Regions from separate parts of the Bradyrhizobium sp. BR 1433 genome, predicted to be linked through region 3. Evidence: predicted binding sites of a transcription regulator. Region 3 holds the regulator's gene; each other region holds the start of a gene.
What was found. The regulator LexA, encoded in region 3, represses DNA repair genes until DNA is damaged. The targets are predictions, from matches to a motif close to TGTTCNNNNTGTGTTCNG.
Positions count from the first base shown of each region.

Region 1: the regulator LexA is predicted to act here: its motif matches at 2,998-3,015, upstream of ACSKB9_RS38205 (ImuA family protein).
Region 2: the regulator LexA is predicted to act here: its motif matches at 3,951-3,968, upstream of ACSKB9_RS24435 (YifB family Mg chelatase-like AAA ATPase).
Region 4: the regulator LexA is predicted to act here: its motif matches at 5,464-5,481, upstream of recA (recombinase RecA).

Region 1 is NZ_JBPUGG010000001.1:7,950,604-7,958,045, forward strand. It holds gene ACSKB9_RS38195 (inorganic phosphate transporter) at 1-850, opposite strand, end outside; gene ACSKB9_RS38200 (UdgX family uracil-DNA binding protein) at 1,385-2,833, opposite strand; gene ACSKB9_RS38205 (ImuA family protein) at 3,161-3,994, shown strand; gene ACSKB9_RS38210 (Y-family DNA polymerase) at 3,885-5,534, shown strand; partial or broken gene ACSKB9_RS38215 (error-prone DNA polymerase) at 5,531-7,442, shown strand, end outside.
Region 2 is NZ_JBPUGG010000001.1:5,057,610-5,065,051, forward strand. It holds partial or broken gene ACSKB9_RS24425 (response regulator) at 1-1,604, opposite strand, end outside; gene ACSKB9_RS24430 (hypothetical protein) at 1,708-2,229, opposite strand; gene ACSKB9_RS24435 (YifB family Mg chelatase-like AAA ATPase) at 2,361-3,899, opposite strand; gene ACSKB9_RS24440 (TonB-dependent siderophore receptor) at 4,452-5,432, shown strand; gene ACSKB9_RS24445 (TonB-dependent siderophore receptor) at 5,330-6,613, shown strand; gene fsrB (siderophore utilization protein FsrB) at 6,640-7,442, shown strand, end outside.
Region 3 is NZ_JBPUGG010000001.1:834,390-841,831, forward strand. It holds gene glyA (serine hydroxymethyltransferase) at 1-914, shown strand, start outside; gene ACSKB9_RS04140 (hypothetical protein) at 911-1,069, shown strand; gene ACSKB9_RS04145 (HAD family hydrolase) at 1,524-2,156, shown strand; gene ACSKB9_RS04150 (molybdopterin molybdotransferase MoeA) at 2,176-3,387, shown strand; gene lexA (transcriptional repressor LexA) at 3,633-4,337, shown strand; gene ACSKB9_RS04160 (hypothetical protein) at 4,594-5,022, shown strand; gene ACSKB9_RS04165 (hypothetical protein) at 5,168-5,395, shown strand; gene ACSKB9_RS04170 (ComEC/Rec2 family competence protein) at 5,392-7,442, opposite strand, start outside.
Region 4 is NZ_JBPUGG010000001.1:1,788,767-1,796,208, reverse strand. It holds gene ACSKB9_RS09065 (amidase) at 1-1,368, opposite strand, end outside; gene ACSKB9_RS09060 (peptidylprolyl isomerase) at 1,697-1,828, shown strand; gene ACSKB9_RS09055 (hypothetical protein) at 2,005-2,307, shown strand; gene ACSKB9_RS09050 (hypothetical protein) at 2,407-2,637, shown strand; gene ACSKB9_RS09045 (hypothetical protein) at 2,705-2,908, opposite strand; gene ACSKB9_RS09040 (hypothetical protein) at 3,937-4,176, opposite strand; gene ACSKB9_RS09035 (hypothetical protein) at 4,899-5,135, opposite strand; gene recA (recombinase RecA) at 5,584-6,672, shown strand; gene ACSKB9_RS09025 (hypothetical protein) at 7,010-7,442, shown strand, end outside.

The DNA of each region.
Region 1 (7,442 bases), 7.1 Mb from region 3:
GGATCAGCATGATCAGGCCCATGCCCTTCTGACCGTCATTGGAGCCGTGGAAGAAGCTGACCAGCGTGCAGGTCAGGATCAGGATGCCGCGGATCCACCACGGCGGCGGCTGGTCGCCGACCGGTTCGCCGAACAGCGCCGGCGTCGCGCGCTGCAGCGCGATCTTGAGGAGGTAGAGCAGGCCGGCGGCGAGCGCGAAGCCGAACAGCGGCGACAGCAGCAGCGCCTTCGCGATGTTGGTCGCCTGCGACCAGTCGACACCCGAGGTGCCATCACGGCCGCGCAGCAGCGCGTTGGTGATGCCGACGCCCATGATCGAACCGATCAGGGTGTGCGAGCTCGAGGCCGGCAGGCCGAGCCACCAGGTGCCGAGATTCCAGATGATGGCGGCGATCAAGAGCGCGAACACCATGGCAAAGCCGGCACTGCTGCCGACCTGCAGGATCAGCTCGACCGGAAGCAGCGAGACGATGCCGAACGCGACGGCGCCGCTGGAGAGCAGCACGCCGATCAGGTTGAACATGCCCGACCACACCACGGCGACATGCGCCGGCAGCGAGCGGGTGTAGATCACGGTGGCGACCGCGTTCGCGGTGTCATGGAAGCCGTTGACGAATTCGAAGCCGAGCGCGATCAGCAGCGCGACGAACAGCAGGATATACGGCAGGAACGAGGTGATGCGCGTGCCGGTGGCGTCGACATCGACATAGATGCTGTAGGCAACGAACAGCAGCGCGGCCGCAACCACGCCCAAATAGATAACCCCGGTGAGAGGATGAAAGCCCTTGTCGAGGTCCGGACCCTTTTTCAGGGCGGGCTCGATCGAGCCGGGTAACGCCATATCGCTCATGGTAAACTCCTGTCCCAATGCTCCCGATTTTGATCGATGCATATGACAAGCAATTGAAATCCGGCCCGCGAGCCGCGCCGGTCTCCCGTGGCGGTGGACATCGAGCCGAAGTTTTGTGCAACGCATTGAGCGCGCACGTGGCTTCGCGGCCTCGTGGCAATCTTCAGCAACAAGGGATCGCTGATCGCGACGGAAAGCTGCGGCCTGCGTTTCGCAGGACGAGACAATGTGCGGACGGCATCACACCGGCATCCGGCCGGCCGGGCAGCCGGAGAATTCGGCGGACGCCTGCGAGTGAAAGGTTGCGAAATGAGGGAGGGGGATTGAGAGATGAGGTGGCGCGCCGCACGATCGGGGCTAGCAAACCGCGCAGCGCGCCCGCCTCAGGGTACGTCATGGCGTGAACATGACGCCCGATACCTGCGGAACACGCCACCTTACCACGGATCAATTCAAGGTTGTAGGTATTTGTCCGCAGCTTAGAACAATTTCTCGTTGCGATGTGGTTCTTCGGTTCCGTCGATTTTGCGGAACTCACGCTGCGTCGGCTGATCTGCGCAACTGGTGTGCGGCGATTTTCAGATCGTCGATAAAGCGCTGATATTCCAGCGCCTTGGCTTTTTCATCCGGCAGCCGCAACAGATAGGATGGGTGCACGGTGACGAGCACCTTGGTTCCGTCGTGGTCGATCAGATGGCCGCGGTTCTTGTTGATCGGCGTGATCTTGCCGAGCACGCTCTGCGCGGCGGTGGCGCCGAGTGCCATCACGAGGTCCGGCTTGATGGTGGCGAGCTCGCGCTCGTACCATTGGCGGCAGGCGCGGATCTCCGGTGTGCTCGGCTTCTGGTGCAGCCGGATCTTGCCGCGCGGCACGAATTTGAAGTGCTTCACCGCGTTGGTGACATAGACCTTGCGGCGATCGATGCCGGCTTCCTGCAGCGCGCGATCGAGCATCTGGCCGGCCGGTCCGACGAAGGGGTGGCCTGCGAGATCTTCCTTGTCGCCGGGCTGCTCGCCGACCAGCATCAGCGTTGCGCTCTGCGGTCCCTCGCCGAACACGGTCTGGGTTGCGTCTTTCCATAGCGGGCAGGCGCGGCAATCGGCGGCCTCCTCGCGCAAGGCCGCGATCGTGTCGTGAGCTTGCCTGTCTTGAACTTGCTTGCCTTGAACTTGCTTGCGGGGCATCGGCGTATCCTGCCGCTTCTGCGGCTCGGCCGCCTTGCGTGCGATGAAGGGGCCGCTGGTCATGCGCATTGCGTCTTCGATCAGGGGTTTAATGATCGAGTCCTCGGGCAGGTTCCTCCAATAGGCTTGCGGCATCTCCATCACTTTCAGCCGTGCGGGATTGAAGCGGCCGTTGTCGTGACGCCGCCAGGCCTCCTCGAGCCGGTCCTCGGTCGGCACTTCGGATTTGGCGACGCCCGGCGTGATCGAGATCGCGTGCCCGTCCCAATGTGCGCAGACGTCGGGGGTCAGGATCGACCACGGCATGTCGGCGAAGCGGCCGGCGAAGAACGGCGCGGCAAGCTCGACGATGTGATGCTCCGGCTCGAACCATGCGACGTAATGCGCCGTCCGCTCGCGGCCGATCTCGCGGAAGCGCAGATGCGCATGCATCCTGTCGATATCGACATAGACCGCGCGCGCCATCGCGTGGACCTCGGCGATATCGGGATCATCGGTCGCACTGAGCAGATCGTGACGGCTGCGCAGCCGCCACAGCAGGCGATAGAGCAGGGCAAAGCGTTCGTCACTGCGATGCAGGATCGCGGCCTTTGCGAGCTCGACGAATTTGGCCGACACATTGAACCGCGCCTGCGGCGTATCCGGCAATTCATTCATGCAGGATGCCGACGACAATTCGTCGTCGCTGCGTACGGTCCATGTGATCTCTGCGGGCTTCACATCGTTCAGCGCCAATCGCCGCGCGGCCTTGCGCCAGCCCTCGAAATCGGTGTCGTTGTCGAGCACGATGATGCGCATGCGATTGCTCCGTTTCCGTCACGCGCCATTTTCGGGGCTGCGTGGCTAACACTGCGGAAGATCAGGGCCCGTCCGGTTCGGCGGCTGCTGATCCCATTGATTCCACTCATGAATCAATGAGCTCACCAATCCGATTGACTCTGCGGGCCCTGTTAGCTTTATATTAGAACATATCATGAACAAATGAGCCAGTCCCTGGTTCTCTGTTCAGACCAGTGACGGCCTCAAATTTTGGTTGGAAGGAGCGGCGCATATGCCGGAGCGCGATCAGCAAAAGTGGTCGCCGGTTTTGCGTCCGATCGCGCTCCTCTTTTTTAAGAAAGGCGCATGATCTTGTCGCCAAACCGCTCACACTTTGGCGGATCATGCGCCGCCGCACGCATGGGTACGCTTGCGTCTCTGCGCGGCAGCATCGCGCGCATCGAGGCGCCATCGGATGCGGCGATGCCGAACCGAGTCGCGCTCGGACACGCCGGCGCGGATGCGATGCTGCGCGGCGGGCTTGCGCCGGCGGCATTGCACGAGGTGTTCGCGGCCGGCCATCAAGGCGGCGCGGCGACCGGCTTCATTGCGGGGCTCGCCGGACGGCTGTCGGCACGCAAGCCGCTGGTCTGGGTGCGGCAGGATTTTTCCGATCGCGAAAACGGCGCGCTATCGATGCGCGGGCTTGCCGAGCTCGGCCTCGATCCGCGCCTCTTGGTCACGGTGCGCGCTGCCGATGTCGATAGCGGCCTGCGCGCCGCGGCCGACGCGCTCGCCTGCGATGCGCTCGGCGCGGTCGTGCTCGAGGTCTGGGGCCAGGCGCGCCAGCTCGATCTCGTCGCCAGCCGCAAATTGACCCTGGCCGCGCAGGCCTCCGGCGTCACCGCGCTGGTGCTGCGGATCGCGACAACCCCGATCCCCTCGACCGCGGAGACGCGCTGGATCGTGCGCGCGGCGCATTCGCCGCCGGGCAATGCCGCGAGCGTGTGGGGCGCGCCGCGCTTCGAGGCCGAACTCGTGCGCAATCGTCATGGCCCGGTCGGGCGATGGATCATGGAATGGAAATGTGATGAGTGCCAATTCAGTGAACCGTCGGCGTATCCTCAGCCTGTGGCTGCCACGCCTGCCCATCGACCGCATCAAGCGCAAGCTCGCGCAGGACATCGCCTCGCAAGTTGATGCACGGGAGGTGGCAGGGCTCCCTCTCCCGCAAGCGGGAGAGGCGAAGAAAGCAGAACTCCCCAGCGTCGTCGTCACAAAAGACCACAACGCGATCCTGCTGCATGCCGTCGACGAGGCCGCGGTGCGCGCCGGGCTGTCGATCGGGCTGCCGCTCGCCAATGCGCGGGCGATCTGTCCGGAGCTCACGGTCTATGATGCCGATCCCGCTGCCGATCTGAAGACGCTGAACGACATCGCCGACTGGTGCGATCGCTTCACGCCGCTGGTCGCGCTCGATCTGCCTTACGGGTTGTTTCTCGACATCACCGGCTGCGCGCATCTGTTCGGCGGCGAGCGCGTGCTGCTGCAGACCGTGACGGGGGCGCTGAGCCGGCGCGGCTTTGCCGTCAGCGCGGCGATTGCCGGCACCTCGATCGCGGCGCGTACGCTGACGCGCACCGCCTCGGGCAGGATTGTCGCCGATGGCGAGGAAGCGGCGGCGGTCGGCCCGCTGCCGGTGTCGGCGCTCGGTGCCAATGCCGCTGTCACCACCGGCCTGCGCCGCGCCGGCTTGAAGACCATCGGCGATGTTGCCTCGCGCGCGCCGCATGAAATCTCGGCGCGGTTCGGTGCGGCCTTCACCACCTTGCTCGGCCACGCGCTCGGGCAGGGCGATGCCCCGATCAGCCCGCGCAAGCCGCTGCCCGATTACATCGTCGAGAAGCGTTTCCCCGAGCCGATCGCGACCGACACCGTGATCGCGCTGACGCTCTCAAGCCTCGCCAAGATGCTGGTTGCGGCGATGGACAAGCAGGGCAAGGGCGCCCGGCAGCTGAAGGCGAGCTTCTTCCGCACCGACGGCGCGGTGCGCGCGATCATGGTCGAGACCGGGCGTCCGGTGACGCGGCCCGAGATGATCGATCGCCTGTTCCGCGAGCGGCTCGATACGCTGAACGATCCGCTCGATCCCGGCTTCGGCTTCGATCTCATTCGCCTCGCCGCCGGCCGCACCGAGATTGTGGTGCAGCAGCAGCGCGATCTCGACGCCACCATACACGACAATGACGAGCTCTCGGTGCTGATCGATCGCATCGCCGCCCGCATCGGCGGAAAACGCGTCGTCGTGCATCTGCCGCTGGAGAGCCACATCCCCGAACGATCGGCGCTCGCGCTGCCGGCGCAGCATCATCTGGCCGCGGCCAGCGCCGCCGCCTGGCCGGAGCACGTTGCGAGCGAACCACCGCTGCGTCCCTTGCGGCTATTCGAGCAGCCCGAACCGATCAAGGTGCCGTTCGCGACCGTGCCCGACGGTCCGCCGCATCAATTCACCTGGCGGCGCGCGCAGCACGAGGTGGTGCGGGTCGAGGGCCCCGAGCGCATCGCGATGGAATGGTGGAAGCAGGACGGCGCGTCGCTGACGCGCGATTATTTCCGCGTCGAGGATGCCGAAGGCCAGCGCTTCTGGATCTTTCGCGACGGTCTCTACGAGAGCGAGCTGCGCGACGAGGAGGGCAAGCCCGTTCCGGCCAACTGGTATGTGCATGGGCTGTTCGCATGAGCGCACCTCCACCTGATTATGCCGAGATCGGCATCACCAGCAATTTCTCCTTCCTGCGCGGCGGTTCCGATCCGCGCGCCTATGTGCATCAGGCGAGCGAACTCGGGATTCCCGTGATCGGGCTCGCCGATCACAACACGCTGGCCGGCGTGGTGCGCGCCTGGAAGGAGCTCGACAGCGAGAAGGTTGCCCATCCGCCAAAGCTTTTGATCGGCGCCCGCATCGTCTTCATCGACTCTACGCCCGACATCCTGGTCTATCCGCGCGATCGCGCCGCCTATGGCCGGCTGTGCCAGCTCCTGACCCGCGGCAAGCGCGGCGACGACATCGTGCGGATCGAGAAAGGCGAGTGCCATCTGAAGCTCGCCGACCTCCTCGACTTCGTCGAGGGGCAGCTCCTGGTGCTGGCGCTGCCGCATCGCTTTGAGGAGGCAGGCACGCTCGATCTGCTTGCAAAGCTGAAGGCAAGCGCCGCCGACGGCGTCTGGCTCGCCGCAAGCCTGCTCTATCGCGGCGACGACAGGCGCCGCCTCGCGCGGCTGCATGGCCTCGCCACCGACGCCGGTGTGCCGCTCATCGCCACCAACGAGGTGCTCTATCACCATCCGGCGCGCCGCCCGCTGCAGGACGTGCTGACCTGCATCCGCGAAAAGACCACGATCGAGGCGGTCGGCCGCAGGCTCGAGGCCAATGCCGAGCGGCATCTCAAGCCGGCGCATGAAATGATCAGGCTGTTTCGCGATCTGCCGGACGCGATCGCGGAAACCATGCGCTTTGCTGCACGCATCTCTTTCTCGCTCGACCAGCTCAAATATCAGTATCCCGACGAGCCGGTGCCGCCGGGCAAGACCGCGCAGCAGCATCTGGAAGATTTGACCTGGGCCGGTGTCGACAAATATTTCGGCGGCGAGATCGACGAAAAGCTTCGCACCACCCTGAACAAGGAGCTCGCGCTGATCGCCGAGCTGAAATACGCGCATTACTTCCTCACCGTGCACGACATCGTGCACTATGCGCGCAGCCAGAACATCCTGTGCCAGGGACGCGGCTCGGCAGCCAATTCCGCGGTCTGCTTCGTGCTTGGCGTCACCTCGGTCGATCCGACCAAGGTCGATCTGTTGTTCGAGCGCTTCATCTCCAAGGAGCGGCTGGAGCCGCCCGACATCGACGTCGATTTCGAGCATTCGCGGCGCGAGGAGGTGATGCAATATGTCTACCGCCGCTACGGCCGCCACCGCGCCGCGATCATCGCCACCGTGATCCATTATCGCCCGCGCAGCGCGATCCGTGACGTCGGCAAGGCGCTCGGGCTGACCGAGGACGTCACCGCGGCGCTCGCCGACACCGTGTGGGGCAGCTGGGGCAAGGGCCTCAACGACATGCAGGTGCGACAGGCCGGGCTCGATCCCAAAAATGCGATGATCAACCTCGCGGTCGAGCTCGCCACCGAGCTGATCGAGTTTCCGCGTCATCTCTCGCAGCATGTCGGCGGCTATGTACTGACCCAGGACCGGCTCGACACCTATGTGCCGATCGGCAACGCCGCGATGGACGACCGCACTTTCATCGAATGGGACAAGGACGACGTCGACGCCCTTAGCATGATGAAGGTCGACGTACTGGCGCTGGGCATGCTGACCTGCATCCGCAAATGTTTTGACCTGATCGCCGACCACAAGGGCGAGCACTGGGAGCTAGCTTCGGTCCCGCAGGACGACAAGAAAGTTTACGACATGCTGTGCCGCGGTGAATCGCTCGGCGTGTTCCAGGTCGAGAGCCGCGCCCAGATGAACATGCTGCCGCGGCTGAGGCCGCAGACCTTCTACGATCTCGTCATCGAGGTCGCGATCGTGCGCCCGGGCCGATCCAGGGCGACATGGTGCATCCCTATTTGCGCCGGCGGAACGG
Region 2 (7,442 bases), 4.2 Mb from region 3:
GCCTCCATCGCCGGCGTGCCGAGCGTGTGGTCGATCAGCACCGCATGCCAGCTCCGCTCCGGCAGCAGCGCCTCGGCGACGTTGGCATCCGACACGATGCAGGTCTGTGCGCCCCAGCGCTGCAACCGCCGCGAGATCAGCGAGACCTCGATGCTGTGCGGCGCCACCAGCATGATCGACTGTCCCGTCAAGTCGGGCGCGGCGAAGCCGTTGACCTCGCCGGTATCGGAGGCGACGAGCGGGATCGACACCTCGAAGGTCGAGCCTGCGCCCGGCGTGCTTGCAAGCGTGATGCGGCCGCCCATCCGCTTGACGATGCGATCGCTGATCGAGAGGCCGAGGCCGGTGCCGCCATAGCTGCGCGCGATCCGGTCGTCGGCCTGCTCGAACTCCCGGAAAATACGCTGCTGCGCTTCCGGCGCGATGCCGATGCCGGTGTCGCGAACCAGGAAGCTGATCTCGTTCGGCCAGATGCCGGGCTCGACGATCAGCGCCACGCCACCGGTCGCGGTGAACTTGATGGCGTTGCCGGCGAGATTGAGCAGCACCTGACGCAGCCGCGCGGCGTCGCCGGTCACCTGCATCGGTAGCCGTTCGTCGACATAGGCGGCGATCTCGATGCCCTTGGTCTGCGCGCGCGGCGCCAGCAGCTCGGTGATGTCCTCGATCAGGCCGGACAGCGCGAACGCGCGGTGTTCGAGATCGATCTTGCCGGCCTCGATCTTGGAATAGTCGAGCAGCTCCTCGATCAGCGCGAGCAGCGCGTCGCCCGATGTCTTGACCGCCTTGACGTAGGTCATCTGCTCCAACGTCAGCTGCGTATCCATCAGCAATCCACTCATGCCGATGATTCCGTTGAGCGGAGTGCGGATCTCGTGGCTCGCCATCGCAAGGAAGCGCGACTTGGCGCGGTTGGCGGCGTCGGCCTGATCGCGCGCTTCGGCGAGCGCGTGCTCGCTCTCGGTGCGGTCGGTGACGTCGCGGCCGACGCTCTGCATCTCTGCAGGCGCGCCGGCATCGTTGCGCACGAGGCCTTCACGCCAGGCGATCCAGCGCGGTCCGAGCGGTCCCTCGATCTTCTGGTCGTAGACCCGCGTGCCGTTGGATTCGAGCGCGGTGTCGCCTTGTTCGAGCACCTTCAGCGTTGCGGTGCTGCCGATCAATTCGCTGCGGGGCCTCTGCGCCAGCTCGCAATAGGCATCGTTGGCATAGGTGATGAGCCCGTCGAGGTCGCGCAGCACGATCAAATCGTCCTGCGCCTCGAACAGGGTAGAGGCGCGCTGCTCGGCCTCCTGCAGTTCCCAGTTGCGGTCGGCCATCGCTTCATTGTGCATGGCGATGGTGCGCAGCCGCTTGCGCATCAGCCGCAGGCGGATGCCGAGCGTCACGATCCAAAGGCAGGCGAGCGCGAACAGGAAGCTGACCCCGATCGCGAATGCATTGGGATCGTAGCCGCTCTGTTGCGAGAGCGCGCCCGAAATGAACCCGAAGGCGCTGCCGAACGCGACGGAGAAGATCGTGAACGAGCGCACGATCGTCGCGAGCCAGGAATGGCGCCGGAGGAAGCGGCGAAGGCGCAACTTGATCCGGAAGAAACGCCCCATCAATGGTGACCCTGAAACAGCTTGATCTGGCGCTGACGATGCGTCGGCCAGCTTGCAAAGTGCTTGAAATTGGTGGCCATTTCGCGCTGCCCTCAGAACAGGGTTAGCGGGGGGTTAACTCCGCCATGACCCGGTTCGGGACGCGCGTGTCAGGCGCGGGCGATGCGGCTTCAAGTCGGCGGTGTCCGCCGCGGGCGCTGACGATCAAGGCCGCGGCGTCCAGCACCGAGAACGTCTTCGACTGCACGAAGACACGGTAGTCGGACGGGCCAGCATCACGCGTCAGATAGATGACGGGGCCGGTTGCCGAGGCATCGCCGGAAATCCCGATCAGCTGCGCCGTCGCGCCGCTCTCGCAGGCGCCGGCCTCGGCGTCGTCGATGTCGTCGATCACGGTGAAGTCGGCGGCGTCGGCGCTGTCGGCGATCTGGACCCGGACGGTGGCCTGGCTGAGGTCGTCAGTGAAGCTGACGTGAAGCTGCGCCAGCCAGGGGATCGATGCGATCTGCATCGTGGCGCCGCCCACCTCGATGCAGGGCCGCGGGCCCGGCAGGAATTCGGCGCGGGCAAGGACCGCGGCCACGGCAAGGGGGACCACCGAGGTCAAAATCTTCAAACGCAACATGACACAACTCGCTCGACCCAAGCTTGCCGCCGATCGCGGTGCTTATGGTTTGCGGAGCGTAAACAAAACTCGTTACCGCGGCGTTGACGCGGGGCATCGCGGCACGAACCGGGTCATGGCTGCGGTTCGGATCAGGCGGCGCGGCGCAGATCGTCGGCCAATGCACGATAGGACAGCGCTTCGGCAAGATGCAGCCGGCCGATCGTCTCGGCGCCGTCGAGATCGGCAAGCGTGCGCGCCACCCGCAGCACGCGGTGATAGCCGCGCGCGGTGAGGTGCATGGTGTCGGCGGCCTCGCGCAGCAGCTTCTGCCCGTGCGCGTCGGGCTGCGCGATGGTCTCGAGCAGCGAGCTCGGGGCTTCCGCATTGGTGCGGACATGCGGCATGCCGGCTGCCGCATAGCGCGCGAGCTGGATGTCGCGCGCGCCCGCGACGCGGGCGGCAACCTCGGCCGATCCCTCCGCCGGCGGCGGCAGGATCAGATCAGCCGCGGTGACAGCGGGCACCTCGATCCTGAGATCGATGCGATCCATCAGCGGGCCGGAGATCCGCATCTGGTAGTCGGCGGTGCAGCGGTCGAGCCGGCCGCGCTTGCAGGAATAGCCGGGCTCATAGGCATGGCCGCAACGGCACGGGTTCATGGCCGCGACCAGCATGAAGCGCGCCGGATAGGTGACGCGGTGGTTGGCCCGGCTCACCGATACCTCGCCGTTCTCCAGCGGCTGACGCAGCGAATCCAGCACGCGCGGATCGAACTCCGGCAATTCGTCGAGGAACAGCACGCCCTGATGCGCCAGCGAGATCTCGCCCGGCTTGGCGCGCGCGCCGCCGCCGGTCAGCGCCGCCATGCTGGCGGAATGATGCGGGCTGCGGAACGGGCGTCGCGCGGTCAAGGCGCCGTCGCGGATCTCGCCGGCAACCGAGGCGATCATCGAGACTTCGAGCAGCTCCGACGGCGACAGCGGCGGCAGGATCGAGGGCAGCCGCGCCGCCAGCATCGATTTGCCGGCGCCGGGCGAGCCCATCATCAGCAGATGATGGCCGCCGGCGGCGGCGATCTCGAGCGCGCGTTTCGCGCTCTCTTGGCCCTTGATGTCGCGCAGGTCGAGCAGCGCTTCCTCGCGCTCGTGCACCTTCGGCTGCGGCCGCGACAGCACCTGCGTGCCCTTGAAGTGGTTGGCGATCTGGATCAGCGAATGTGCCGCGATGATCTGGATGTCCGGACTGGCCCAGGCGGCTTCCGAGCCGCAGGCGGCCGGGCAGATCAATCCCTCGTCGCGCGAATTGGCGCCGATTGCCGCGGGCAGCACGCCCGCCACCGGCGCGAGCGAGCCGTCGAGCCCGAGCTCGCCGAGCACGGTGAAGCCGTTCAGCGCATCCGGCGGGATCGCGCCGATCGCCGCCATCAGGCCGAGCGCGATCGGCAGGTCGTAATGGCTCCCCTCCTTGGGCAGGTCGGCGGGTGCGAGGTTGACGGTGATGCGGCGGGCGGGAAGCGCGAGGCCGGAGGCGATCAGCGCCGAACGCACGCGTTCGCGGGCTTCCGACACCGCCTTGTCGGGCAGGCCGACGATCGCGAATGCCGGCAATCCCGGCGCGACCTGCACCTGCACGTCGACCGCGCGGGCTTCGATCCCCTCGAATGCGACGGTGGAAACGCGCTGGACCATGCTGCCCCTATTCTTCCGCAATCGAAGGTAGCGGAACCGGGCGGCAAGTGCAAGAACATTACAGGAACATTCGCGGCGCCGAGGGCTGGTCGCCCGGTACCAGTTCACCGCGCGGCGCATCCGTTTCCGGCCGGCGCGGAGGCGTCGGGCGTCGCGCGCGATGACGCGCACCTCGCGCGATCGAACACAGCTCGCGTCGTCGACAACTGCAGGAATCATTTTCAAGAATCATTCCAGCACGACGAGCATCGCGCGCTTATTGTCGCAGCGCGTCGTCGATTTCCTTGCTGTTTCAGTGTTCGCACACTGATCGCGCGCGCAGTCTCGATCTATTCCAACTGCCGAGGTCTGTACTCGCGAGCCCCGCGCTGTAGAGCCGGATCACAAATCCATCCAGGCTGATATCAGGGGCGCCTTCGCGTGATCGATCGACTTGCTTCGCATTCCACCCGTCAACATCCAGCGCTGCGAACGATCGGTCTGTGTACCGCCGCCGTCCTTGCCGCAGGAGTCACGACCGAACGCGCCGACGCGCAATCGGAACTGCCGCCGGTGAGCGTGGACGCGCCTCAGCAGCGCGCGATCACTGCGAATGCAAAACCGGTTCGTCGTCCGGTGACCGCACGCGCGAGCCGCGCCAACCGCGTGGCTCGATCCCAGCAGGCGACGCCGCAAGCGGCGGCACGATCCGGTGCCGGTGCCGGCGAGCGAGCCGGCGGTCCGGTGGTCGGGTTCGTTGCCACGCGTTCGGGCACGGCGACCAAGACCGACACGCCGCTGATCGAAATCCCGCAATCGATCTCGGTCGTCACCACGGACCAGATCAGGAACCAGGGTGCGGAATCGGTGGGCGCGGCATTGCGCTACACCGCAGGGGTCAGCGGCGACGTGAATGGCGGCTCGGACACCCGCTTCGGCGGCCTGCAGATCCGCGGCTTCGACATGACGATGCCGGGCCTCTACCTCGACGGCCTGCGGTTGCCGAGCAGCAACTATGTGCACTTCCTCGGGCTCGATCCGTACGGGGCCGAGCGCCTCGAGGTCCTGAAGGGGCCATCCTCGGCGATGTTCGGCGGCAGCGGCACCGGCGGCATCCTCGACTATGTCAGCAAGCTGCCGACCGCGCGCGAGTTCGGGGAAGTGTCGCTGTCGGGCGGCAGCTTCAACCGCTATCAGGGCGAGTTCGATATCGGCGGCCGCGCCAACAAGGAAGGAACGGTGCTGTGGCGCCTGACCGGCGTCGCGCGCGATGGTGAGACTCAGGTCGACTACACCAAGGACAATCGCGTCTTCATCGCGCCCGCCGTCACCGTGAAGCCGAACGAGGACACCACGATCACCTTCCTCGCGAACTACCAGAAGGAACGCCCCGGCTGGGCCTGCAATTCCTGCCGCCGTCCGGCACCGTCTGGGCCAACAACGGCCGCTACATTCCGAACACGCGCTTCGTCGGCGAGCCCGGCTTCAACCAGTTCGACACCGAGCAATCCTCTGTCGGCTACATGCTGTCGCACGACTTCAACGAGGCGCTGACGTTCCGCCAGAACCTGCGCTATTCGTGGATGCACAACGAGCAGAAGAGTTTCTACGGCACCGGCTATGCATCGGCCGCCGACGAGGCTGCGGGCCTGCTGTCGCGCGGCGGCGCCGGCGGCAGTTCGACGATCGATTCCTTCGCGGTCGACAACCAGCTGCAGGGCAAGTTCGTCACCGGCATGCTGAGCCACACGACGCTGTTCGGCGTCGATTACCGCAACACCTCGTTCCGCGACATGGCCTCGAGCTACAGCACCGGCAAGCTCAACGTCTTCGCGCCGGTCTATACCAACAGCTGGACCAACAACGGACCGTATGACGACACCGGCATCAAGCAGTCGCAGGCCGGCCTCTATCTGCAGGACCAGATCAGGCTCGGCCGGCTGTCGTTCCTGCTCGGCGGGCGGCAGGATTTCGTCACCACGGACCTCGACAACAATCTCGCGAAAACTTCGACCTCGACCGACGCCTCGGCATTCACCGGCCGCGCCGCTGTCATGTACAATTTCGACAACGGCATCGCGCCCTATTTCAGCTATTCGGAATCATTCCTGCCGGTGCTGAGCATCAACGCCGCCGGCGATCTGCTGAAGCCGGAGTCCGGCGTGCAGTACGAAGTCGGCGTCAAGTACCAGCCGGTCGGCATCAATGCACTGATCACGCTGGCCGCCTTCGACCTGACCCGGTCCAACGTCGTCACCTACGCCCCGCCGTTCTATTTCGCCGAGCAGACCGGCGAAGTCAGGTCGCGCGGCGTCGAGCTCGAAGGCACCGCGACGCTGGTCGAGGGCGTCAACATCCGCGGCGGCTACGCCTATGTCGACGCTGAAGTCACCAAGGATCCCGTCAATGTCGGCAAGGCGCCGACCACGGTGCCGCTCAACCGTTTCTCGTTGTGGGGCGATTACACCGTTCAGGGCGGCCCGCTCGCCGGCGTCCAGTTCGGGGCCGGCGTCCGCTATGTCGGATCGACGTTCGGTGACGACGCCAACACCTTCAAGGTGCCGGCGTCGACGGTCGTCGATGCGCTCGTCGCCTATACCAGGGACAATTATCGCCTCTCGCTCAACGTCACCAACCTCGCCGATACGCGCTACGTGGCAGCCTGCTACGGCAACACCAGCTGCTTCTACGCGGAGGGCCGCAAGGCGATCGCGAAGCTGACCTATCGCTGGTGATCACCCCACAACTTGCTGAAATCCCCATGAGACCCATCTTCGGACGACTGCATCGCTGGGCGGGTCTTGTCACCGCGGCCTTCCTGTTCTTCTCGGGCATCACCGGCGCGATCATCTCGTGGGACCACGAGATCGACGACGTGCTCAACAGGAAGCTGTTCGAGGTGACGAGCTCCGGACCCGCGATTCCGTCGGTCGAGCTCGCCCGGCTGATCGAGCAGCGCGATCCCCGCGCCCGCGTCGTCCACATGTTCATGACGGCAGAGAAGGGCGAATCGCTGTGGTTCTTCGTGCTGCCGCGGATCGATCCGGCGACCGGAAAGCGTTACGCGCTCGACTACAACCAGGTCTTCCTCGATCCCAACACCGGCGCCGAGCTCGGACGCCGCTATTGGGGCGCGGTCTGGCCGGTGACCCGCGAAAACTTCGTCTCGTTCCTCTACAAGCTGCATTACACGATGCACATCCCCGAATTCTGGGGCAGCGATCGCTGGGGCATGCGCTTCCTCGGCGTCATCGCCGTGATCTGGACGATCGATTGTTTCGTCGGCTTCTACCTGACCCTGCCGTCGCGGCGGCGCGCAAGGGCGCAGCGGGCGTCGGCGATATCAGGCCCGCGCGGCAAGAGCTTCTGGACCCGCTGGGCACCGGCCTGGAAGATCAAGACCTCAGGCAGCGCCTATCGAATCAATTTCGACATTCACCGCGCCTTCAGCCTGTGGACCTGGGCGTTGCTGTTCGTGATCGCATTCACGGCATTCTCGCTGAACCTCTATTTCGAGGTGTTCTCGCCGTTGATGAAGACCGTGTCCAACTACACGCCGACACC
Region 3 (7,442 bases):
CGCAGCCGTCAAACGGCGGCGCCATCGATTTCGATGAGCTCCGCGCCATGGCCGGGCACGTCCGTCCGAAGCTGGTGCTGTGCGGCTACAGCTCTTATCCGCGCGATCTGGATTATGCGTCCTTCAAGAGCATCGCCGATGAGGTGGGTGCACTGACCATGGCGGACGTCAGCCATTACGGCGGCCTGATCGCCGGCAACGCCTTGCGCAATCCGCTCGATGCGGGTTTCGACGTGATGACGACGACATCGCACAAGACGCTTCGCGGGCCGCGCGGCGGCATCGTTCTTTGTCGCCGGGAGTTCGCCGGCAAGATCGACGCGTCGGTGTTCCCGGGATTGCAGGGAGGTCCGCACATGAACGTTGTGGCCGGAACCGCGGTCACGCTGAAGAAGGCTTCGACGCCCGATTTTCACGCCTATGCAAGGCTGGTCATGCGCAACGCGAAGGTCCTGGCCGAAGCGTTGATGGAACGCGGCATGACGTTGATCACCGGCGGAACCGACAATCACATGATGGTCGTGGATACGGTGGCCAGCGTCGGCCTGGACGGCGGCGCGGCCGAGAACATCCTCGACGCCGTCGGGATCACCGCAAACAAGCAGATCATTCCCGACGATCCGCGTCCGCCGCTCAAGCCGAGCGGCATTCGCCTCGGGACGCCGGCGGCGACCACGCGCGGCATGGGCGAGCCCGAAATGCGCCTGATCGCCGAATTCATTGCGGAGTCCCTCCGGTCGAAGGGAGATGCAGCGGTCGTCAAGCGATTGAGGTCGAACAGCGTCGAGATGTGCCTGCGCTTTCCCCGTTCCGGGGATCGCGCCGCCCTCATAGGCGGCCGGCCCGCGTTCCGTTCGTCGCGTCACTCGGCAGGTCGTGAAGGTTCCCGTGGGAAGGACCGGAACGGAAATTGATGCTGTTCGTTGGACCGCATGATCTCGAAGACGGAGCGTCCAACGCCGTGACCCGGAAAACCTTGCAAGCACGCTCGGAACAGGCGCTCGTCGTCATCATTCTCAGCACCGGTGCGCTGATCGGTTACCTCGGCCTGGCGCTGTCCAGGATGTGAGAGCTACGCCCGGCGGGCACCAAGCCACCGCGGGCGTCAGGCCGCGGCAAGCATCAAGTCGCTTGGTGCGCTGAAAGCGCGTGCGTGCGTGCCACTGAGTTGCCCGACGCGGCAAGCCAAGCCCCGCAGCAAAAATAATATAGGGTGAAAAGAGCAAGGCTCGGACAGATCATGTCGCGAGAATGCGGATGTTTGACGCACAAGCGACGACACCCGCCGTCGTCCCGGCGAAGGCCGGGACCCATTACCCCAAATCTCAATTGTTGCGCGACGCTGGGACCACGATCCCGTTCCTGATCAAATGCGGTGGTTATGGGTCCCGGCCTTCGCCGGGACGACGGTGTGCGCGGGAACAGTCTCGCGATGAATGCAACGCCACGCACGATCCACGCACCCGCCACTGAAATCGAGGACATTGCCGCCTGCCCGCAATTCTCGTACACGGTTTCACGCAATGACCTCGCAATTCTCTCCCAACTCCGTCGACGTGCTGCTGTTCGATATCGGCCGCGTCGTGCTCGACATCAACTTTGACAAGGTGGTGGCGCACTGGGCGCAGCATGCAGGCTGTGCGCCCGCCGAGCTCGCCACGCGCTTTGTCGTCGACGACAGTTTCAAGCATCACGAGATCGGTCGGATCGACGACGCGGCGTTCTTCGAAAGCCTGCGCCGGACGCTCGGCATCAACATCACGGACGCCCAGTTTCTCGAAGGCTGGAATGCGATCTTCACCGGCGAGATGCCGGGCATCGCCCCGCTACTCGCGGCGGCCGCCAAGCGGATGCCGCTCTACGCCTTCTCCAACACCAATCCGGCCCATGTCGCGCATTTCTCGGTCACCCATGCCGAGCTGCTCAGCCATTTCCGCAACGTCTTCCTGTCCTCGAGCATCGGCTTCCGCAAACCCGACGCCGAGGCCTATGATCATGTGGTAAAAGCCATCGGCGTGCCGGCGTCGCGGATCCTGTTTTTCGACGACCTGGCCGCCAATATCGAAGGTGCGCGGGCGCGCGGCCTTCATGCTATCCACGTGACATCGACGGATGACGTGGCAAGGGCTTTGACCGCACTTGGTATTGAACATTAGGAATTGAGGAGCTCTGAGCGTGGCCCTGATGCCGGTTGCCGATGCCCTGTCCGCCGTCCTCGCCGGCGCCGAACCGCTGCCGGAGGAGATGGTCGCGCTCGATGCCGCCTACCACCGCACGCTTGCGCACGACCTCGCTGCGCTCCGCACCCAGCCGCCGCAGCCGATGTCGGCGATGGACGGCTATGCGGTGCGCGCCGCCGATGCGGCTGATCTAAAGGCCCGGCTCAAGGTGATCGGCGAAGTCGCCGCCGGCCGGCCGTTCGAGCGGACGGTCGGCGCCGGCGAGGCGGTGCGGATCTTCACCGGCGGCGTGATCCCCAATGGCGCCGACGCTGTGATCATCCAGGAGGACACCGCCGTCGACGGCGACCACATCACGATCTCAGAGGCCGCCGACGTCGGGCGGCACATCCGCCAGGCCGGGGTCGACTTCCGTGAGGGCGAGGTGCTGCTCGCCGGTGGCAGCCGCCTGTCCGACCGCGCGCTGTCGCTGGCGGCCGCCATGAACTATCCGGAACTTGCGGTGCGCCGCCGCCCGAAGGTCGCCGTGCTGGCGACCGGCGACGAGCTGGTGATGCCGGGCTCGCAGCCCGGTCCCGGCCAGATCGTCTATTCCAACGGCTACGCGCTGCGGGCGCTGGCGCGCGCCGAAGGCGCCGAGACCATCGACCTCGGCGTTGCCGCCGACACGGTAGAGGCGACCACGGCCGGTATCCGCCGGGCACGCGAGGCCCGCGCCGATGTCCTCATCACGACAGGCGGCGCCTCGGTCGGCGACCACGATCTCGTCAAGCGGTCGCTGGAAGCCGAGGGCGTCGAGATGGCGTTCTGGCGGATCGCGATGCGGCCCGGCAAGCCGATGATGCATGGCCGGCTCGGCGCGATGCGGGTGATCGGCCTGCCCGGCAATCCGGTGTCGTCCTATGTCTGCGCCTTCCTGTTCCTGGTGCCGTTGATTCGGGCGCTGAGCGGCCGGAAAGTGATTCATCATCGCCGCGCGAGCGCCCTGCTCGGCCGCGACCTCGCCGCCAACGACCAGCGCGAGGACTATCTGCGTGCGCGCCTCGAAGCGCGCGAGGACGGCACGCTGATCGCAACGCCGGTGACACAGCAGGACTTGTCGCTGCTCGGGAATCTCGCTGCGGCACGGGCACTTCTCGTGCGTCCGCCGTTCGCGGCGGCGGCCGTCGAAGGCAGCGAATGCGAGATCTTGACGCTACCCGAATAGGGCTTTCCCACCGCGCCGATTGTGCGTCGCCCGAGCGCGTTCACCGGAAATTAAGTGGTTGCGGAACACATATCGAACATATAGTGTCCGTTCATGATTTGTTTCGAGTACTGGTGTCTACAATCGGGAAGCCGCGTGGAAGCAGGTGCAACGAGCACGAGCTTCTGAAGTCAGGCCCCGCCTGCAGGCCCCACCAGAAGAGTTCTCGGAATCGAACGACGCTATCAACCGGGGGAATACTCGAGATGCTCACGCGCAAACAGTACGAACTTCTGCGTTTCATCAATGAACGTCTGAAAGAGGCCGGCGTACCGCCCTCCTTCGACGAGATGAAGGATGCGCTCGACCTGCGCTCGAAGTCCGGTATCCACCGCCTGATCACTGCGCTGGAGGAGCGCGGCTTCATCCGCCGCCTGCCGAACCGCGCCCGCGCCATCGAGGTCATCAAGCTGCCCGAACTCTCGGCCGGCGGCGGCAACGGTCGCCGCGGCTTCACGCCCAGCGTCATCGAAGGCACCCTCGGCCGGCGCGCCAGCACGCCGCCGATTGCCGAGGACGACGGCAACCGTCCGGTCGCGGTCCCCGTGATGGGCAGGATCGCCGCCGGTACGCCGATCGAGGCGCTGCAGACCCGCAGCCACACCATCAGCGTGCCGCCCGACATGCTCGGCGCCGGCGAGCACTATGCGCTCGAGGTGCGCGGCGACTCAATGGTCGATGCCGGCATCCTCGACGGCGACATGGCACTGATCCAGCGCAACGACGTCGCCAATACCGGCGACATCGTGGTGGCGCTGATCGACGAGGAGGAAGCCACCCTGAAGCGCTTCCGCCGCCGCGGCGCATCGATCGCGCTCGAGCCGGCCAACACCGCCTATGAAGTGCGCATCCTGCCGCCGAACCGGGTCCGCATCCAGGGCAAGCTGATCGGCCTTTATCGCAAATACTGAACTGCAAATACTTGCGGCGGCCGGGAACGAGCAACACGTCGGATCGTTCCTTGAAAGATAGCGTACCGTACGGCCTGTCCGATGCGCTCCGATACCTCTCGCGCAGCGTCGCGTGTTTGTGATCGGGGCGGTCTCGAACCAGTCGTACAATCGCCCAGAAACGAGCAGACGCTCGTTCGCTATCGTCCACTCTGGTAGAGGCCCTAATGCCTCAAGGAGAGGCACGGGTCGCTACCTCGAAATGAGGAGCCATCCGATGTGTGACTATAGTCTGCACGCCGTGGCATCGCGCCCCGCCATTGTCGGAGAGACGCTGATCACGACGACGTTCCGCGGCACGTCGACCCGCGGCTTTGCTTCGGAGAACGATCCCACTGTCGCGGTCTGCATGCTGCCGGGCACCGAACTCGCTTTCGCCGAGAACGTTCGCTACGACAGCCGCTGGATCTGGACCAAGACGCTGAACTATCGCGTCGGCGTGTTCAACGAAGTCGAGCCCGACGTGCCCGATCGGCATCATGACGCGGTCGAATTCCCCGACGGCAGCCATGTGCTGGTGACCCAGCTGGTCGAGGGACAGCGCGTCAGCGTGCTGCAATTGCCGGCGCTGCATCCGCCGGTCGAGCAGAAGCCGAAGGTTGTGGAGCGGCGGCCCTCCGCATTCGCAACGCTGTTTTTGGGTTGAGCGCATCGTCGCCGCGGAATGAGCTGTTCGGCGGCGGATGACCTAAGCAATTTCGGGCGACCCCGGACTCCCGCTTCCGGGGCGCAGAAGGAGATTTGCGTCGGCCGGCGCCTTGGCGCATCATCGGGCACGGAGGACGTGCGCGGTGGTCGATAAGGTCACATGGCAAAAGGCTGGACGCGTCACGGAACCGGGCCGCTATATGTTCCGGTTCGGTTGGCTGACAGTAACGGCCGACGACCTGAAAGTCTGGGAGCAATTTCCCGAGGCTTCCTTCACTCTCGTCAAGAAGCCCGACGCCGGCCCCGACTCCGACGAATATCATCTCGGCCTGTTCGAGCTGCCGAGCGGCCCCTCGCCAGACCACGGCTAATCATCGCCCTGCAGATCGGTCTCGGCCGGCGTCGCATCCACCGCAGGCCGCGGCGCGGGGGCGCGTAGCGTCGTCTCGCTCTCGCCGTCGCCGGGAACCGCCGGCGACCACGGCCGGTCGATCCCGCCGGGCTTGACCGCATCGACGACGTAGCCGTCCCTGCTCCGTCGCAGCACCAGCGCGCCGTGGCGGCGCAGCCGCTCGGCATCGATCACCGATGTCGCGCAGCCCTGCGGCGCCGGCCGCGTCGTCACGATCAGGCCTGCGCGCTCGCAGTCGTCCGCCAGCGCCTCCGGCCGGGTCGTCAGCGCGACGAAGGCGCCGCCGGGTCCCTGGGTCACGCAGCCGCCGGCATCGCAGGAGACGCCCTCGCCGAGCGACACATCGGTGGCGGTGCGCGCATCGGCGTCCGCCGCCAGCCACTCCTTGACGAGGAACGCATCCTTGGCGCTGTGCATCAGATGCAGCCGTCCGTCGCCGCCACGCACCGCGACGTTGCGGCCGTCGCCGGAGATCAGCACGTCCGGCTGCGGCACCCTGAGCGCCCAGACCGAAGCCATCAGCAGCAGCACCGCGCCCGACCAGCGCAGCGGCGTGCGCAGCAGCCCGAGCAGGATGATGCCGGCACTGGCTGCAATCAGCGGCCCGACGCCGAACGCCGCCATCCGGCCGACCGCGCCCGGGAGTGCGGCGACCCATTGCGTCACCAAAATCATCCAGTCGATGCCAAGACCCATGATCGCCCAGAACACGCCGTCGAAGCCGAACGGCATGGCGACGAGCCCCAGCAGGCCGGCCGGCATCACGACCGCCGACACGACAGGCATCGCCGCAAGGTTGGCGAGCAGCCCGTAGGGCGTCACGCGGTGGAAATGGAACGCGGCATAGGGCGTCGTCGCCAGCCCAGCCACCAGCGAGGCCAGCATCAGCATCGTGAGCTCGCGGCCGCCCCACAGCGCAACCCGCGCGGTCGCCGAATGGTCGGGCGACGCCAGCAGGTTCGGCAGCCCGATCTGCACCAGCGCCACCAGCCCGAGCGTTGCCGCAAACGACATCTGGAAACTGGGATGCACCAGCGCCTCCGGCGCGATCGCGAGCACGATCAGCGCTGCCACCGCCAGCGTCCGGAAGGTGATCGCGCGGCGGTCGACGATCACGGCGAGCAGCACCACGGCGGTCATGAAAAACGATCGCTGCGTCGCAACCTCCGCGCCCGACAGCAGAAGATAGAATGCGGCGGCGACCAGCGCGGCCGCCGCCGCCCATTTCTTGATCGGATGCCCCGCCGTCAGCGCCGGAAACAGCGCGAGCAGCGCGCGCACCGCGAAGAACACGACGCCGGCGACCACGGCCATGTGGTAGCCGGAGATCGACAACACATGGCCGAGCCCCGAGATGAACATCGCATCGTTGACCGGCGTCGAGATCGCATCGCGCCGGCCGGTGAGCAAGGCGGTCGCGATCGCGCGCTGATCGCCGTCGAGCGTGGTGCGAATCCGCGCGTCGATGGCGTCGCGCAGGCCTTGCATGAAGGCGGCGTAGCGCAGCGCAAAACCGCCGGTCGCCGGCGGCTCCCTGGTCTTGACCGCGCCCATCACGAAGCCGGAGGCGCCGATGCCCTGAAAATACAGGTCACGGCCGAAATCATAGGAGCCCGGGCGTTGCGGCCCGAGCGGCGGCAGCAGCCGCGCCTTCAACTCAACGAAGCTGCCGACGTCGGGCGCGGTGCCCTTCTTCACCGAGAGCCGGACCCGATCGAGCTTCGTCATGTCGCGCGGGCTCTCCGTCGAAACCACGCGCAGCACGAAACGATCGGTCTTCTCGCGGATGTCGCGCGTCTCGACGAAGCCGGTCAGCGCCACCGAGAACATCGGCCGCGCCAGCACCGTGTGAGCGACGCGCGCCGTCTTCCAGGTCGCTGTCGCAAAGCCCGCGGCCACCGCGGCCAGCAGCGCGATGACGGGAAACACGCTGCGCCGCCGCAGCAGCAGCGCCAGCAGGCAGAGCAGGATTGCGACTGTGGCCGCGACCGACAGCACCGGCTCGT
Region 4 (7,442 bases), 950 kb from region 3:
CTTTCCGATCGCCTGAATGCCGAGCGGCAGGCCGTGCTCGTTGGTCGCGAGCGGCAGCGAGATCGCGGGGATGCCGCAGAGATTGGCGAGCGGCGTGAAGGCGAAGTTGCGCCAGAGATTGCCGAACCAGTCCAGCACCGACGGATTGTCGCTGATGGTGAGATATTCCGTGGTGCCGACCTTCGGCGTCGGCAGTGCCGTGATCGGCGTCAGGATGATGTCCCAGTCCTCGAAGAAGGCGCCGAAGCCGCGCGAGGTGGTGTTGAAGACGGCCTGCATGCGTGCGCGATCGGCGAAGCTGAAGTCGCGGCCATGCTCCCAGATGCGGATGTTGATCGGCTCGATCAGCTCCGCCGGCGGCCGCTCCAGCCCGCGCGCGGCGAGCATGTTGCCGATCACGACGGCGAAATTGCTGATGTAGCAGGTGGTCTGCGCCGCGAAGGCTTCCCGATAGTCGATCGCCGGCAGTGCATAATCGACCTGATGGCCGAGGCCTTCGAGGAAACGTCCGACCCGCTCGAGCTCGGCTGTGATGTGCGGCGTGGCGCGATAGTCGCCCCATGTGTGCGACAGCGCGATTCTGAGCCGGCCGGGATCGCGCGCGATCATTGCGGCATATGGCTCGGGCGAGGTCCAGAACGGCATGAACTCGCCGGGCGCAGGTCCCCGGCAGGCATCGATGAAAACAGCGGTGTCGCGCACCGTGCGCGACTGGCAGCCCTGGATCGAGACCAGCCCGGTGAGATCGGACAGATGCGGCGCGAGCGAGAACACGCCGCGCGAGACTTTCAGCCCGATATTGCCGTTGACCCCGGCGGGAATGCGGATCGAGCCGCCGCCGTCGGTCGCATGCGCGATCGGCACCGCACCGGCGGCGACCATCGCCGCGCTGCCTGCCGACGAGCCGCAGGTGGTGTAGTCGGTGTTCCAGGGATTGCGCGTGACATAGACCGCGGGATTTTCCGCCGAGCTGCAGACCCCGAACTCCGGCGTCGTGGTGCGGCCGATCAAATTGAGGCCGGCCTTGCGCATCTTCGCCGTCAGGAAGGTGTCCGCCGCGGCGCGATTGCCGCGCATCATCAGCGAGCCCATCTCCTGCAGCCGCCCCTTCAAGGTCGGGCCGAGGTCCTTCATCAGGAAGGGCAGGCCGGCGAACGGGCCGTCGAGGTCGGCACCGTCGCGCGCCGGATCGGCGATCACATCGTCGAACAGCTCGACGACGCCGGAGAGCGCGGGATCGACCTTGGCGACGGCGCTGGCTGCCTGCGACGCCAGCTCACGGGGCGTCAGCTCGCAGGACCTGACGCGCTCCGCGAGCGCCGTCCCGTCGTGCTGCGTCCACTCGTCCCAGCTCATCGCCAAAGTCATTTGATCGATTCCTTTTCTGCTTTGTTGCGCACTGTAATTTGCGCGGCCGTCCGGTCAAACCAGTGCGCGCCGGCAGCCCGTCCGACGCGCGCTTGCGCTCCGACGCGCACTGCGCTGCGCTCCGACGCGCACTGCGCTGCGCTCCGACGCGCACTGCGCTGCGCTCCGACGCGCACTGCGCTGCGCTCCGACGCGCACTGCGCTGCGCTCCGACGCGCACTGCGCTGCGCTCCGACGCGCACTGCGCTGCGCTGCAAGTGCCGTGCCCGGCTTGAAAATGCCCCAGTTTCGGCGCCCAATCGCCCCCTCGCGAGTGGTGGGGGCGTGCATGTTCCGCAGGTTGGTGTTGCTGGGCGGCGTGGTTGTGATCGGGCTTGCGCTCAGCGGTTGCACGCGCTGCGGTCCGATCTGGGACGACTGGATGCAGTCGCCGAAATCCTGCAAGTCAGACCATCTCTAAGGGCATGATCCGGAAAAGTGGAAACCGGTTTTCCGAAAAAGATCATGCTCAAACAAAGAGATGAGAACATGATGCGATTCCGCGGAAACGCATCATGTTCGGGGCCGGGGCAGGCGCGCTTGGCGACGGCTTTGTTGCGGTGATATACCGCCGACGAAAATGCAGGGAGTGTTCTCATGAGAGTTTTGAGCGCAGTTGCGGTTGCGGTGCTGCTGTCGGCGCCGGCCTATGCGCAGATGCCGAACGTCAACCTGATGCCTGAGGTCAAGACCAAGACCCAGGATGAGAAGGAGCAGGACGCGGTCAGGGACAAGGCCTACAAGGATTCGCTCAGCAAGATTCCCGATGCCAAGGGATCGTCCGATCCTTGGGGCGTCGTGCGCAGCGATCCGCCGAAGGCGGCCGCCCATCCCGCCAAGCCGAAGACCAAGACCGGAAGCTCCGCGCAGCCCGGAAGCGCCGCGCCGCGTAGCCAGTAACGCCCGTTCGGGGCGACCTCGTCCGCCTCCCTCCGACTCGGATTCTCCCGCCGCCACCCCTATATTGGGGGTGTCGTCAATTGGTCCGGAGTTGCGGCAATGGTGTCTCGTCCGCGCGATCTCGCCAGCCGGATGGCCGAGCGGCGAAAGCCGGACGACGGCTATCTGCGCGAGACCTTCAGCCTGCCACGCGATCAGGCCCGCGTGAGGGCGCGTGACTTTCTCAAGCGCTACCCGAAGGCGGCCTATATGAGCGCCATCGAGAGCTGGCGCGAGCTCCCCGGCGGCGACATCGAGTTCACGATGCGGCGGCTGGCAAGCGCGGACTGAAGCGTTTTCGAGCGAAGTGCGCGGGCCAGCGCGTCAGGGCCCCGCAGCGTGCGCGACGGACTGTGCCTCAGTCCCCATTGCTGCCGCGGGTCCGTTCCCGCCCCAGATTGTTCAGCTCGCGATCGATCCGCAGCTGCACGCGGCGGATTGCCAGAAGATCGAGCTTTGCTTCGGTTTTGCCCGTGAAGACGCGATCGCCGATCTGGAAGCGCCATTTCCAGACGCCGGCCGTCAGCTGAGTGACGCTGAACTCGATGCCCCTGTGGATCATCTGTACGGTTCCGCGAATGAAGGGCGGTCGTCGGTATTTAAACCATTAGTTGTAGTAATGATCAGCACCCGTAAAAAGATCGTGTGAAAGGCCGCGCCCGTTCGAGCCGTCGTTGTGGATTCCGGAAGGGGTTTCGTCCGCCGGCAGCGTCGCCAGGGAATCGTCGCCAGCTGTATTGCCTGCCCGGCGACGCGCAATTCGCGTTGGTTGAGCAGGCCAATGTTACGAACACTGGCGGAACCCGAGTCTTCCGTCGAACGCTACGGAGTTTTTCCAGGGCTCAGGAGGGGTACGAAGGTAGTATGCAGATTGTGCCAGCCGTTATCGGACGCCGTCGCGCCTGTCAGGTTAACTTGTTGATTATCAGGGGAACTTCGGGCGCAAGGCGCGTCGCATGGCCGGAACTTTGTTCTTGGCCGGAGAACTACGGAATTTTAAACGGCCCCAACAGGGGGCCGCCAACCCGTCCCGGAGGCGGGTTTTCCTCCAGCAGTCGGGGGGCTACCTGTCTGGCTGGGGGCCCCCAAATAAGGGCACTGCCGGGTCAATTGTTCCAGTAAACATTCCGCGAGAACAGATCGCGACCCGCAGGAAATTATGGGGCCAGAACATCTGAGGGCCTTCTCAGTAGTCCTACCGAGAACATCGGCTAACCCTTGGTTACGACGGGGTTAAACCCAAGCCGGGCCACTCGAAAAATCAAAGCAGGCCATTGTGGATGGAAACAGGCCGGCACCGGTCTGTTGGTGCTGTCCTAGTTAGGACACTCGCTTGGGGAAATCAGGACACTCATTCACTTATGCAAATGCCCTTCCGCGCCATGGAGGTTCTAGCTTGAGGTGGGGGTGTCCAGAATCTTTCCCTACCCCACGGGCGCTCCTCGGCCTCAGCCTCCCTGTCGGGTGCTGGGGCCGTTTGTTTATGTAGAATCCAGTTCGGCTGGGGCCGCAACACTCGGAGGGTCCCTGCCCAGTAGCGGCGCGGTGAGGCGGCCTCAGCGTTCGTTCCAACGCGCTGGGGCCGTTTCTTCAGGACACCTGATGCCGGCGCACTTCTCCGGCCGCCATGTTGAGAATTGGGATGTGATCGGCGGCCAGCTGTCGCTGAATGAGGCTAACAGCCCATCCCTCCGGGATTGCATCCAGCACTCGGTCAACGGCTTCTTCGCGCGAGGTCGCGGCGAGCCAGATTTGGACCTCGCCGTCATCGGTCGTCACCCGGACTAGATGAACCTCGGTCGCCTGTTGCATGAGCAATAAAAGCGGCATCGAGGGAATCGTTTCAAAAATCTTCGCTTAAGTTAAGCCTGGAACCGCAATTAGGGCGCTATCGCTGACATGCCTACTTTAATGCGGACACGAAGACCGTGGCGCAAGCTCTCTGTATGTTCAGGCTCAGTCACCACGACGGCGTCGAGTACGGCTTCATGGCGTTGGCGGCGATATCGTTCGTAGCGCTCATCGTAGGTATAGGCGCCCTGTTTATGTGATGAGCCTGTCATCTCATGGATGATCCAACCGCCTTGGCCTCAGCGTGTACCCCCTCGCTGGGGCCGTTCTTTGGGCCAAGAAAAATCCCGGCTCGCCGGGCTTCATAGTTCAAGCTGACCTGCGAGATAGCGCCGCTTCTCGACTGCCGCGATGTCGAGAGCCTTTCAGCACCTCATTCACGCGACCGGGATTCACGTCATATGTCGCAGCGATTCGACGGGAAGGGCCTGTAATGAAAGAGGCCGCCAAGTGAGGCGGCCTCTTTCTCACATGAATATTGCAATCGCAGCGATAGCAATGGGGCACAGCCCCAGCACCACAGTGCTCGCCCTAAAAAGTAGGTCATTGGTCATGACACAACCCCTGCGTGGGTTGAAATCTAACTCCGGATGACCACCAAACCAAAGTGCAGTTTGTGCCATGCTAGGAAATTAATCGTGCGCTAGATGAGATAATCGTGCGCTAAATGAGAATAGGCCGCCAACTGAGGTGAGGCGGCCTTACTCTGCCAGTTCGCTGCGGATGCGGTCCCGGTGCTGAACGTGCAGAACCTGGCACGAGTAGAAGTTATCCAGAAGCTTCTTCGCCTCCGTTAGGTCATGGCCATGACTGGCGAGGCCTTCAATCAGTTCCTCTTGCTCGGCAATGTGTCGTTCGCCTTGGGCAATATGCCGCTCGGCTTGCTCCAGATGGCGAAGCTGCATCTCGCGGTGCGCTATTGTGGAATGGTTCGGCATGGCCGCGCTCCCTTCCTATGCAGGCGGGAGCGCTCTCGGTCTCTCAGCCACCGACGCCTACGGGCAAAGCCTTGGCCGGTGAAAGCCTTGGCCGGTGATGGTAATATCGTATCACGTTCCATTGCTCCCGGTTCGTTCTCCCAAGATTAAATTCCCTGATCGCGGTCAAAGGCGGGACGGGGATAGAACATCTGGTGGGGTGCCTCGGTAGTCCTACTGAGAACATCGGCCAAGCTACGGTTTCCGTTCGCTTAATCGGAATTAGGACACTCTCAAAATCAAATGAGGACACGGGGGCTTAAATACGGCCAGCACTTGGTCTGCTCGAAAGAACATATTGCGAACTTAGAACAAACATGGTACGAGGTTCCAATCAGCAACGCATTCCACCCGATCTCATCGCCCGTTTTCCCGCTAGCGAATCCCCGCCATAAGGAGCACATCCCAAATGTCCGCCACCGCACTGCGTATCGTCGAAGGATCCTCCATGGACAAGTCCAAGGCCCTCTCAGCCGCGCTCTCCCAGATCGAGCGCCAGTTCGGCAAGGGCTCGGTGATGAAGCTCGGCAAGAACGACCGTTCGATGGATGTCGAGACGGTGTCGTCGGGGTCGCTCGGGCTCGATATCGCGCTCGGAGTCGGCGGTCTGCCGAAGGGGCGCGTCGTCGAAATCTACGGGCCGGAATCGTCGGGCAAGACCACGCTGGCGCTGCACACCGTGGCGGAAGGCCAGAAGAAGGGTGGCATCTGCGCCTTCATCGACGCTGAACATGCGCTCGACCCGGTCTATGCGCGCAAGCTCGGCGTCAATATCGACGAGCTCTTGATCTCGCAGCCGGACACCGGCGAGCAGGCGCTGGAGATTTGCGACACGCTGGTGCGCTCCGGCGCGGTCGACGTGCTGGTGGTCGATTCGGTTGCGGCGCTGGTGCCGAAGGCCGAGCTCGAGGGCGAGATGGGCGATGCGCTACCGGGTCTGCAGGCCCGCCTGATGAGCCAGGCGCTGCGCAAGCTCACCGCCTCGATCAACAAGTCGAACACGATGGTGATCTTCATCAACCAGATCCGCATGAAGATCGGTGTGATGTACGGTTCGCCGGAGACCACCACCGGCGGCAACGCGCTGAAATTCTACGCCTCGGTCCGCCTCGACATCCGCCGCATCGGCGCGATCAAGGAGCGCGACGAGGTGGTCGGCAACACCACCCGCGTCAAGGTGGTGAAGAACAAGCTGGCGCCGCCCTTCAAGCAGGTCGAGTTCGACATCATGTATGGCGAGGGCGTTTCCAAGATGGGCGAGATCCTCGACCTCGGCGTCAAGGCCGGCATCGTCGAGAAGTCCGGCGCCTGGTTCTCCTATGACAGCCAGCGGCTCGGCCAGGGTCGCGAGAATTCCAAGGCATTCCTGAAGTCGAATCCCGACATCACCGCCAAGATCGAAGCCGCGATCCGGCAGAACTCCGGCCTGATCTCCGAGCAGATCCTCGCCGGCACACCCGAACGCGACGCCGAGGGCGAGGAGCCGACGGAGGAGTAAGTCTCCGGCATGATCCGGAAAAGTGCGAAGCGGTTTTCCCTCGCGACAAACGCGGAACGCGTTTGCGCGGAGATCATGCTCAAACGAACACATGACTTCGCTGCAAGCGGGCGCTGAGGACGTTGAGTTGCCGACGTCTTCGGCGCCCGTTTGGTTTTGTGTGTCTTTTGTAAAGCAGTTGATCCTCAGCTTGCGGTGCTGATGCCATCCCGCGTAGCCGGAGAGCATCGTTACAAGTCTGATCCTGGCGACAAGTGAACTCGCGAGCTATCGCCTGAGGCAGGCGGGAAGGGCGGACATCGTCGTCGGGTTGAGGCCGCGCTTCGTTTGGGGGAAAATGCCCTCGTCGGATGACCTCACGACCCTGCTGGAACCGCGTTCCGCAAAGCACGTCGATTTCGACACGCACTGGCTCGACTTCGCCAGTTCAAGATGGACCGGCTCGATCGGCAGGGACATCGGTCTTGTCGAACTGTGTGAGCGTTGCGACAGCGTAGAGCTATGGGCTGATCCCCAGCCGAATGACCAGTTGGTGCTGGCCTGGTTGCTCGACGTGCTCCGCCCGCACCGCCACATCGTAGCGAAGCTCAAGCTGGTCCAGAACGATGTCGAGATCGGCAGGTACCGAGGCGAGAGCTTGGCGAAATGGCGATTGCCTGCACTTGCGGTGACCGATGATCGGCTGGAATTGGCCGGTCGCGCCTGGACTGCCTATCGCGCTCCGACGCCCGAGCCCTGTTTCGACCTTCTCATGCAGGATCTGTCGGCCA